One region of the Rhizobium sp. AB2/73 genome, then DNA from elsewhere that is predicted to be linked to it. Evidence: riboswitches for the same ligand, from Rfam matches in the RefSeq annotation. Region 1 holds a riboswitch; the other holds the start of a gene.
The links. Region 1 has a riboswitch for FMN ahead of I8E17_RS10090 (6,7-dimethyl-8-ribityllumazine synthase). Riboswitches for the same ligand answer to the same signal wherever they lie in the genome.
Positions count from the first base shown of each region.

Region 2: it holds a riboswitch for FMN, as region 1 does, so the genes downstream of both, ribB (3,4-dihydroxy-2-butanone-4-phosphate synthase) here and I8E17_RS10090 (6,7-dimethyl-8-ribityllumazine synthase) in region 1, are expected to answer to the same signal.

Region 1 is NZ_CP067071.1:2,029,627-2,034,600, forward strand. It holds gene I8E17_RS10070 (ABC transporter substrate-binding protein) at 1-314, shown strand, start outside; gene I8E17_RS10075 (ABC transporter permease subunit) at 388-1,278, shown strand; gene I8E17_RS10080 (ABC transporter permease) at 1,275-2,063, shown strand; gene I8E17_RS10085 (ABC transporter ATP-binding protein) at 2,075-3,136, shown strand; FMN riboswitch at 3,243-3,389, shown strand; gene I8E17_RS10090 (6,7-dimethyl-8-ribityllumazine synthase) at 3,479-3,955, shown strand; gene I8E17_RS10095 (VOC family protein) at 4,016-4,366, shown strand; gene phnF (phosphonate metabolism transcriptional regulator PhnF) at 4,405-4,974, opposite strand, start outside.
Region 2 is NZ_CP067073.1:459,605-464,578, reverse strand. It holds gene I8E17_RS28180 (sugar ABC transporter ATP-binding protein) at 1-684, shown strand, start outside; gene I8E17_RS28175 (SDR family oxidoreductase) at 705-1,493, shown strand; gene tpiA (triose-phosphate isomerase) at 1,498-2,235, shown strand; gene I8E17_RS28165 (glucose 1-dehydrogenase) at 2,313-3,095, shown strand; FMN riboswitch at 3,196-3,342, shown strand; gene ribB (3,4-dihydroxy-2-butanone-4-phosphate synthase) at 3,455-4,081, shown strand; gene I8E17_RS28155 (homocysteine S-methyltransferase family protein) at 4,139-4,974, opposite strand, start outside.

The sequences.
Region 1 (4,974 bases):
CGGCTTCGGGCGTCATCGCTGGCGTCTATGTTCAGGCGATCTCGGCCTACGCTCCGCACCCGAACGCTGCCAAGCTCTGGATGGAATTCCTCTATTCCGACGAAGGCCAGATCGGCTGGCTGAAGGGCTATTGCCACCCGATCCGCTTCAACGACCTGGCGAAGAACAAGAAGGTTCCGCAGGAACTTCTCGACAAGCTGCCGCCGGCCGCCGCTTACGAAAAGGCCGTCTTCCCGACGCTAGAAGAACAGGATGCCGGCAAGACCGCCATCACCACCAAGTGGGATTCTGTCGTCGGTTCGAACGTACAGTAATCCGACCTGACATGACCTCCCCGCTTCGGTGGGGAGGTTTTCCATTTTTCTGACGCCGCGGATTGGGTCAATCATGAGCATCGTCACAACATCGACAGTCAGTTCCACTCCCATGATCAACAAACGCGTGGTTGTCGACTGGCTGGGCATAGCGCCCTTCCTGATTTTCGCGCTGCTGTTTCTGATTTTGCCGACGATCTATTTGGTCGCAGGCGCGTTTCTGACGCCTGACGGCAGCCTGACGCTGAAGAATATCGGCGACTTGTTCACGCCGACGATCATGAGCGCCTATTGGATCAGTATCAAAATCTCGGTCGCTTCGGCGCTCGGCGGCGCGATCATCGGCTTTTACCTGGCTTGGGCGCTGGTCCTTGGCGGGCTTCCCAGCTGGATCCGTCACGCCTTCCTGACTTTCTCGGGGGTCGCATCGAATTTCGCCGGCGTGCCGCTGGCCTTCTCGTTCATTGCCACCCTGGGCCGCCAGGGTCTGGTCACGATATTGCTCGCTCACTTCGGCTTCAACCTCTACGGCACCGGCTTCAACCTGCTGAGCTTCTTCGGCCTGACCATTACCTATATGTACTTCCAAATCCCGCTGATGGTGCTGATCATTACACCTGCGCTCGACGGCATGAAGAAGGAATGGCACGAAGCGGCTTCCATTCTCGGCGCAACCAATGGACAATATTGGCGGATGGTCGCCCTGCCGATCCTCTGGCCGAGCCTGCTTGGCACGACGCTGCTACTGTTTGCAAATTCGTTCGGCGCCATCGCGACGGCAATTGCACTTACCGGCAGCTCGCTGAATATCGTTCCGATCGTGCTCTATGCGCAGATCCGCGGCGACGTGCTGCACAATGCCAATCTGGGCTATGCGCTTGCGCTGGGCATGATCGTCATCACCGGTATTTCGAACGTCATTTATATCTTGATGCGCATGCGCGCTGAACGGTGGCAGAAATGAAGCTGCAAAAATTCTTCGCCTGGATCGCCGTTGCCATCGGCCTCATCTACTTCCTGGTGCCGCTCATCGGTACACTGGAGTTCTCGCTGCGCATGCGACGCAACGCTTACAGCTTCGACGCCTATGCCTCCGTTTTTTCGGATTTCGGCTTCATAACGGCCTTTGGCTTCTCTATGTTGATGGCGCTTCTGACCATCATCTTCGGCATGTTGCTCGTTGTGCCCACGGCCTATTGGGTGCGGCTACGGTTGCCGCAGCTTCGGCCTGTTGTAGAATTCATCACCCTGATGCCGCTGGTCATTCCGGCCATCGTCATCGTATTCGGCTATCTGCGGCTGTATAATTCGTCGTCGATCCTGCCGCTGACCGGCTATAATTCGACGACGAACATTCTGCTCGTCTGCTCCTACATTGTATTGTCCCTGCCCTATATGTATCGTTCAGTCGATACGGCGATGCGTACCATTGATGTCGGCACGCTGACGGAGGCTGCCGAAAGCCTTGGTGCAAAATGGACAACCATCATGTTCAAATGCATCTTTCCAAATGTCATGAGCGGTGTGCTGTCCGGAGCGTTCATCACCCTTGCGATCGTCATGGGTGAATTCACCATGGCATCGCTGCTCAACCGTCCGGCATTCGGGCCCTACATGCAGCTCATGGGCGCCAATAGAGCTTACGAGCCCTCTGCCCTAGCCATTATCGCACTTGCCGTTACCTGGCTCAGCATGGGCTTGCTGCAGCTTGTTTCCCGTTTCTCAAAATCCGCTCCGATTAAGGCGTAAGGCTTCTCACCATGGCTTTTCTCGAACTCACCCACATCAAGAAATCATTCGGCGAAGTTCAGGTCGTCCACGATTTCAATATGCAAATCGAGAAGGGAGAATTCATCTCCTTCCTTGGACCGTCGGGTTGCGGCAAGACGACTGTGCTGCGCATGATCGCCGGTTTCGAAACGCCGACCGCCGGCACCCTGTCGATCAACGGCAAGGATCAGCGCGCCCTGAAGCCGAACCAGCGCAATATCGGCATGGTGTTCCAGGCCTACGCGCTGTTCCCGAACATGACGGTGCACGACAACGTCGCTTTCGGCCTCAAAGTGGCCGGCATGGCAAAGCCCGACATCGACAAGCGCGTCAAGGAGATGCTGGCTCTCATCAAGCTCGACCATCTCGCCGGCCGCTATCCCTATCAGATGTCCGGCGGCCAGCAGCAGCGCGTGGCGCTCGCCCGCGCCATCGCCGTCAAGCCGCAGGTGCTCCTGCTCGACGAGCCGCTTTCGGCGCTCGACGCGAAGATCCGCATCTCGCTGCGCGAAGAAATCCGCGCCATCCAGCAGCAGCTCGGCATCACCACCGTTTTCGTGACCCACGACCAGGAAGAAGCCCTGTCGATCTCCGATCGCATCGTCGTCATGAATGCCGGTCGCGCCGATCAGATCGGCACGCCTTTCGAGATTTACAACACGCCGGCAACCCGCTTCGTCGCTTCCTTCGTAGGTACGCTGAACCTGATCGAAGGCAAGGTCGTCGATCCCGACAGCAACCGCATCATGATCGGCGATCAGGGTGTGACCCTGAAGCAGTCGGTGACGGCCTATAAACCGGGCGACACCGTATCACTCGCCCTGCGTCCGGAAGCCGGTTCGCTGGCGGAATCGGCCAAAGGCGATACGGCTCTCACGGGCGAAGTCTCTTCAGCACACTTCCTGGGCTCGGTTATTCGCACCCGTATGAACGTTGCTGGCAATACGATTTCCTTCGACATGTTCAACAGCCCCGGGATGATGCCTCCGAGCGTCGGCGAGAAGGTGACGCTGCGCTTCGCCTCCTCCGATCTGCTCGTGATTCAGGATTGAGAAAGCACCCTGCGTCGCAGGGTCATTTTGGAAAATTATTCACGGACGCCGGGTCAGAAGCCTGGCGTTTTTCTTTGATTTTCATGAGAGAAAGCATTTATAGTCCGGACGTTCTCAGGGCGGGGTGTAATTCCCCACCGGCGGTATGGGGAGTTTCCTCGAGCCCGCGAGCGCCTTCCGAGCTTTCGGAAGGGTCAGCAGATCCGGTGAGATGCCGGAGCCGACGGTATAGTCCGGATGGAAGAGAGCAAGTAGGATCGCACCTCCTCCGCGCGAGGGATGCCGCGATGTTGCGTGTTCGCCCAAGGGATATTTGACAACAACCCTTGAAAGGCAAAATTCATGACCATTTCGATTTCTACCCAGCCGAGCCGCGTCGCGATCATTCGGGCCCGCTGGCATGCCGATATCGTCGATCGCTCGGTCGACTCCTTTGTTGCCGAATGGCAGACGACGGAAGGTGCATCGCCGATCGATATCTTCGACGTGCCTGGCGCGCTTGAAATTCCACTGCACGCACAGACGCTTGCCCGTAACGGCCGTTATTCCGCAATCGTTGCCACCGCTTTCGTTGTCGACGGCGGCATCTATCGCCATGAGTTCGTTGCAAACACGGTTCTCGATGCCATGATGCGCGTCCAGCTGGACACCGGCGTACCGATCCTGTCGGCGGTCCTGACTCCGCATCACTTCCAGGAGTCGGAAGCCCACATCCAATTCTTCAAGGAACATTTCACCATCAAGGGCCGGGAAGTGGCCAGCGCCTGCCGCCACATCCTGGCGGAACGCGCCAAGCTGCTGCCCGCTGTCACAGTTTAAGCTTAGCATGGTGGAGGCGCGGCATCTGCCCGCCTCCATGTCCACCAGGGAGAAATCTCAGTGACCGTCCTACGCATCATCCCAAACCTGCCCACCGCCGACCCGGATACAGCCCGCCTTTTCTATCATGACCTGCTCGGCCTCGACATCGTCATGGATCACGGCTGGATCCTGACTTTCGCCTCCGAAGCGGCAACAGTGCCGCAGATCAGCGTCGCCAGCGAAGGCGGTTCGGGGACGATCGTCCCCGATCTTTCCATCGAAGTCGACGATGTCGATGCGCTTTATCAGCGCGCCACATCCTTGGGCTTCGGCATATTGTATGACCTCACGGACGAACCTTGGGGTGTCCGCCGCTTCTATGTCCGCGACCCGTTCGGCAAGATCGTCAATATCCTTTCACACCGCTAGTTCAAGCGCGCGAAGAGCCTCAAGGGCTCCCGGCGCTCTCACCGCAGATCGAGATTGAATGTGGTGCGCTCGGCCGGCCAGACCGATTCCGAATAGGTGACCGGCACTCCGTCGGTATCTGCATCCACCTTGCGCGTCACCAGCAGCGGCGCGGATTTCGGCTGGCGCAGGATTCGCGCCTCGTCGGCCGTCGGCATGCGCGCCTCGATCTCCGTCGACAAGCGCTCATAGTCGGTGACGCCATAGCTGGCGAGCGCTGCCGAGATTGTCGGATACCGCAATCTAGCCTGATCGAAATCGGGAAAACGTTCGGCCGGATAATAGGAATCCCCCAATTCCACTGGAATACCGTCGGCCGTCATGACACCACGACGATGGATGACCGACGCGCCGATTGCGATCTTTAAATGGGCCGCGACGCGTTCGGTCGCCGGCACGATCTCGTGAACGAGCAGCTCGCCGCCCGGCTCGAAACCTTGCTCGATCAGATTTTTGTGGAAGCGGGTGCGTTTCGACAGCGTGTAATCGAGCCCGCCCCTATGAACGAAGGTTCCCCGCCCCTGTTCGGCGCGGACCAATCCGCGCTGCTCCAAGTGCCCCAACGCCTG
Region 2 (4,974 bases), on a different replicon from region 1:
CCTGACGGGTCCTTCCAGGACGTGACGTTCGAAGTTCGCGCCGGGGAGATCCTCGGCATTGCCGGGCTGGTCGGTGCCGGCCGCACCGAACTCGTCCGTGCCGTTTCTGGCGCTGATCCGATCATCGCCGGCTCGATCAAGCTGGAGGGTGAGGAGCTCAAGCTTCGCCATCCGGCCGATGCGATCGCCAAGGGCATCGTGATGGTGCCCGAGGATCGCAAGGAGCAGGGTCTCGTCGTCGGCCATCGCATCAGTGAAAACATCATCTATGCCAATCTCGATAAGCTCGGTGGGCGCTGGATCACATCACGCATCAAACGTGCTTTCGCCGAAAAGGCTGTGGCGAAATTCGGCGTCAAAGGCCGTGCCGAGCAATATGCCTCGGACCTGTCGGGCGGCAACCAGCAAAAGGTCGTCATCGCAAAGTGGCTGATGCGTGATCCCAAGGTCGTCGTCCTCGATGAGCCGACCCGTGGCATCGATGTCGGCGCGCGAGCCAGCATTTACGACATCATCGTCAACCTCGCAAAGCAGGGAGTGGCCGTCATCGTCGTCAGCTCCGATCTCGAGGAGGTTCTTGGTGTCTCCAACCGAATTCTCGTGCTTGCACAGGGCAAACAGGCAGGCATTCTCAATCGTGACGAGGCCAATGACGTCTCTGTCATGGAACTTGCGACAATCTAGACAAACAGAAAGGAAGAGCGGTGTCCGACATCACTCTGAACGCCCCGAAGCTTTTCGATCTTGAAGGACAGGTCGCGCTTGTGACCGGCGCTGGAAGCGGGATTGGGCAGCGTATCGCCATCGGTCTTGCGCAGTGCGGCGCCAACGTCGCGCTTCTGGACCGTCGATCCGACGATGGTCTAGCGAACACGGCTTCGCATATCGAAGCTGCCGGTCGCCGTTCCATCCTGATTGCAGCCGATGTGACCAGCAAGTCCTCTCTCGGGGAGGCGGTTGCGCGTACCGAGGCGGAACTTGGGGCCTTGACGCTTGCAGTCAATGCCGCCGGTATCGCCAACGCCAATCCCGCGGAAGAGATGGAAGAAGAACAGTACCAGACGCTGATGGACATCAACCTGAAGGGCGTTTTTCTGTCCTGCCAGGCGGAAGCACGCGCGATGCTGAAGAACGGGCGCGGATCGATCGTCAATATCGCCTCCATGTCCGGCGTTATCGTCAATCGCGGCCTGAGCCAGGCTCATTACAACGCCTCCAAAGCCGGTGTGATCCACATGTCGAAGTCGCTCGCGATGGAGTGGGTCGGTCGCGGCGTCCGCGTCAACACCATCTCGCCGGGATACACGGCGACGCCGATGAACACGCGTCCGGAAATGGTTCATCAGACCAAACTTTTCGAAGAGCAGACGCCGATGCAGCGCATGGCAACGGTCGATGAGATGGTCGGCCCCGCCGTCTTCCTGCTGTCGAATGCCGCGAGCTTCGTGACGGGCGTCGATCTGCTCGTCGATGGCGGCTTTTGCTGCTGGTGATGCGATGAGGAAACTGATTGCCGGCAACTGGAAAATGAACGGTCTCGCGTCCTCCCTGGCCGAGATCGAGGCGCTGAAGGAAATAACGGGCGAGGCGGCGTGTGACATCGTCGTCTGCCCGCCCTTCACGCTGGTCGAGAAAGCGGTCGAACGGGTGCGAGGATCAGGGATGGCCATTGGGGCACAGGATTGCCACGCGCGGACCTCAGGCGCCTATACCGGAGATGTTTCCGCCGAGATGCTCGCCGAAATCGGCGCTCGTTTCGTCATTCTGGGACATTCCGAGCGGCGCTCGGCCTATAGGGAGACGGACGACGCAGTTGCGGCCAAGGCTGTCGCGGTCCATGAGACCGGGCTGACAAGCATCATTTGCGTCGGGGAGACACATGCGGAACGAGACGAGAGCAGGGCGATCGAAGTAGTTCGTGCCCAGCTAGAAGCATCAATTCCCAACACCGTAACCGGTTCGAACACGGTCATCGCCTATGAACCAGTGTGGGCGATCGGAACAGGGCTGGTTCCGACCGTGGAGCAGATCGAGGAGATGCATTCGTCCATCCGTCAGGCGCTTGAAAAGCGGCTGGGAGAAGAGGGCAAGGATGTCAGGATCCTCTATGGCGGTTCGGTCAAAGCATCGAACGCAAGGGCGATTTTTGGTGTTCGCAACGTCGATGGTGCCCTGGTCGGGGGCGCGTCCCTGAAGGCCTCGGAGTTTGCCGGGATTATCTCGGCCGCCGTTTGAAGTCGCCAGCAACAGGCGGGGCGATCGGCTCCCTGAGCCGGCGCCTAGCGTGGCTGTCACCGCGAAAGGAATAGGAAATGCAGCGTTTCGAAAACAAGACCGTGGTCATCACCGGCGCGAGCCGCGGCATTGGGGCCGCGATCGCCAGACGGTTCGCGCGTGAGGGCGCCAATCTCGTAGTCTCGGCCAATGAGGATTCCGTCCATGCGGTCGCCGATGCGATCAAGGCTGACGGCGGGAAGGCGATTTCCTTCGTCGGTGACGTGACCGACAAGGCGAGTGTGAAGGGGCTCTACGAGGCGGCCGAGGTGGCCTTCGGCGCCGTCGATGTTTCCATCCAGAATGCCGGCGTTATCACCATCGCCCGCGTCGAGGAGATGACCGAGGGCGAATGGGACAAGGTCATGGCGGTCAATACCAAAGGCGTCTTCCTCTGCGCCCAGGAGGCGATTGCCCGCATGCGCAAACATGGCCGTGGCGGCCGCATCATCAATACCGCTTCCGGCCAGGCGCGGGACGGCTTCATCTACACGCCGCATTATGCGGCATCGAAGATGGGCGTTGTCGGCATTACCCAGAGCCTTGCCAAGGAAGTCGCGACCGAAGGCATCACCGTGAACGCCTTTTGCCCCGGCATCATCGAAACCGACATGTGGGCCTATAACGACCAAGCTTGGGGCAAGCTTTTGGGCAATTACGGCCCCGGCGAACTCATGAAGGAATGGGTCGAGGGCATTCCGATGAAACGGGCCGGATCGGGCGAAGACGTCGCCGGTCTCGTCACTTTCCTGGCCAGCGACGATGCGGCCTATATCACTGGCCAGACGATCAATGTCGATGGCGGCTTGATCATGTCGTAGTTCGACAATGAGGAACGGTGCGTTCGTTGGGCGGATCGGATTCTCGACGATTTGGCGATCAAAGCCTCTTGCGGAATAAGGCATTGATCCCTTATCTTTCAATTGTTCTCAGGGCGGGGTGTAATTCCCCACCGGCGGTGTGAGGAGTTTCCTCGAGCCCGCGAGCGCCTTCCGAGCTTTCGGAAGGGTCAGCAGATCCGGTGAGATGCCGGAGCCGACGGTATAGTCCGGATGGAAGAGAGCAACGCAGGAGACGCCGCGTCTTGGTGGCGTTCACATGCTTGTTCGCCCAAGGGAAAATGGTGGCTTTGACCGGCCATGCACGCCGTTTCGATCGGCAACCCTTGAAAGGCAGGAAAATGGCAATTTCGAAAATTGAAGATGCGATCGCTGCGATTGCGCGGGGCGAGATCATCGTGGTTGTCGATGATCTCGACCGCGAAAACGAAGGCGATCTGGTGATCGCCGCGGAAGCGGTCACACCGCAGGCGATCGCGTTCATGATGAACCATGCCCGCGGTCTCATCTGCGTTCCGATGGAGGGCGAGAGGCTCGACGAGCTCGATATTCCGTTGATGGTGCCGCGCAACACGGAAGTCCTCAAGACCGCCTTCACCGTTTCCGTCGACTACATTCCGGAAACTACGACCGGAATATCCGCCGCCGACAGGGCGGCAACCGTTCGAGCCCTCGTCAGGGACGGATCGCGTCCGGAGGAATTTGCCCGGCCCGGTCATATCTTTCCGCTTCGCGCGCATCCAAATGGCGTCCTGTCGCGTCCGGGGCACACGGAAGCAGCCGTGGATCTGGCCCGGCTTGCCGGCCTTTCGCCGGCCGGCGTCATCTGCGAAGTGGCGAACGACGACGGCACGATGGCGCGCCTTCCAGAGCTTGAGGTTTTTGCCGAGCGGCATGGCCTCCATCTCGTGACGATCGAGGATCTGATTGCCTACAGGGCGGCAAGCGCTCCCTTCAAGGCTGCCTGATCGTTCCGATACAGCCTATCCTGATCCTGCCGGGATCGATGCTTGCGCAAGGCTCTCCTATGCTCCTTGAGAATGAAGGAGGGCCTTCTTCAGCCGATGAATATGCCCGGCGCCGATCCCGCAGCAGCCGCCGACCATCGTCGCGCCGGCATCGACCCATGAACAGGCGAAGCGCGAATAGGCGTCATCATTCAGATCCTGACGGGTCGCGTGAAGGCCCTCGTTGGCGGCCGACTCGCCTTGTTCTCCCTCGAAAGCATTGGCATAGACGCCGATCCGCAGATGATTGCCGCCCTGCCTGAAAACCTCCGCTGCCGCATCGACGGCCTTTCGCATGACTTCCGGTTTGCTGCAGTTGAACAGGAGCGCTTCGGCACCGGATGACGCTGCCCACCGAGCCGCATCCTCGACAAGTTCGCCGGAGCGGAGCTTAGGCGAGGCGCCATTCCTTTGCGCGGCGTCATCCGCAAGCGTGAAGGAGATCCAGAACGGCTTGCCGGTTTCAGCGACCGCCGTCCGAACCGCCTCTCCCTCCGCGATCAAGCTGAGGGTTTCCCCGAGCCAGACATCGACGTAAGGATCTAGGTTTTCGACCAGAACCTTGAGGTAGTGCTGAACGCGTGAGGGATCGAAATTCTGCGGCTCATAGGAGCCGAATATGGGTGGCAGCGACCCGGCCACAAGGATTTTTCGGTTCTTGCACGCATTGGCGGCGTCGCGCGCCAGCCGTCCGGAAAGCGTGATGAGATCAGCCCCTTCCTTCCAGAACCGTTCCTCGCCGATGTGGAAGGGTACGAGCGCGTAGCTGTTGGTCGTAACGACATCCGAGCCGGCAGCGATGAATTCGTCATGCACCTGCCGGACAATCTCCGGCGAATTGACCAGTGCCAGCG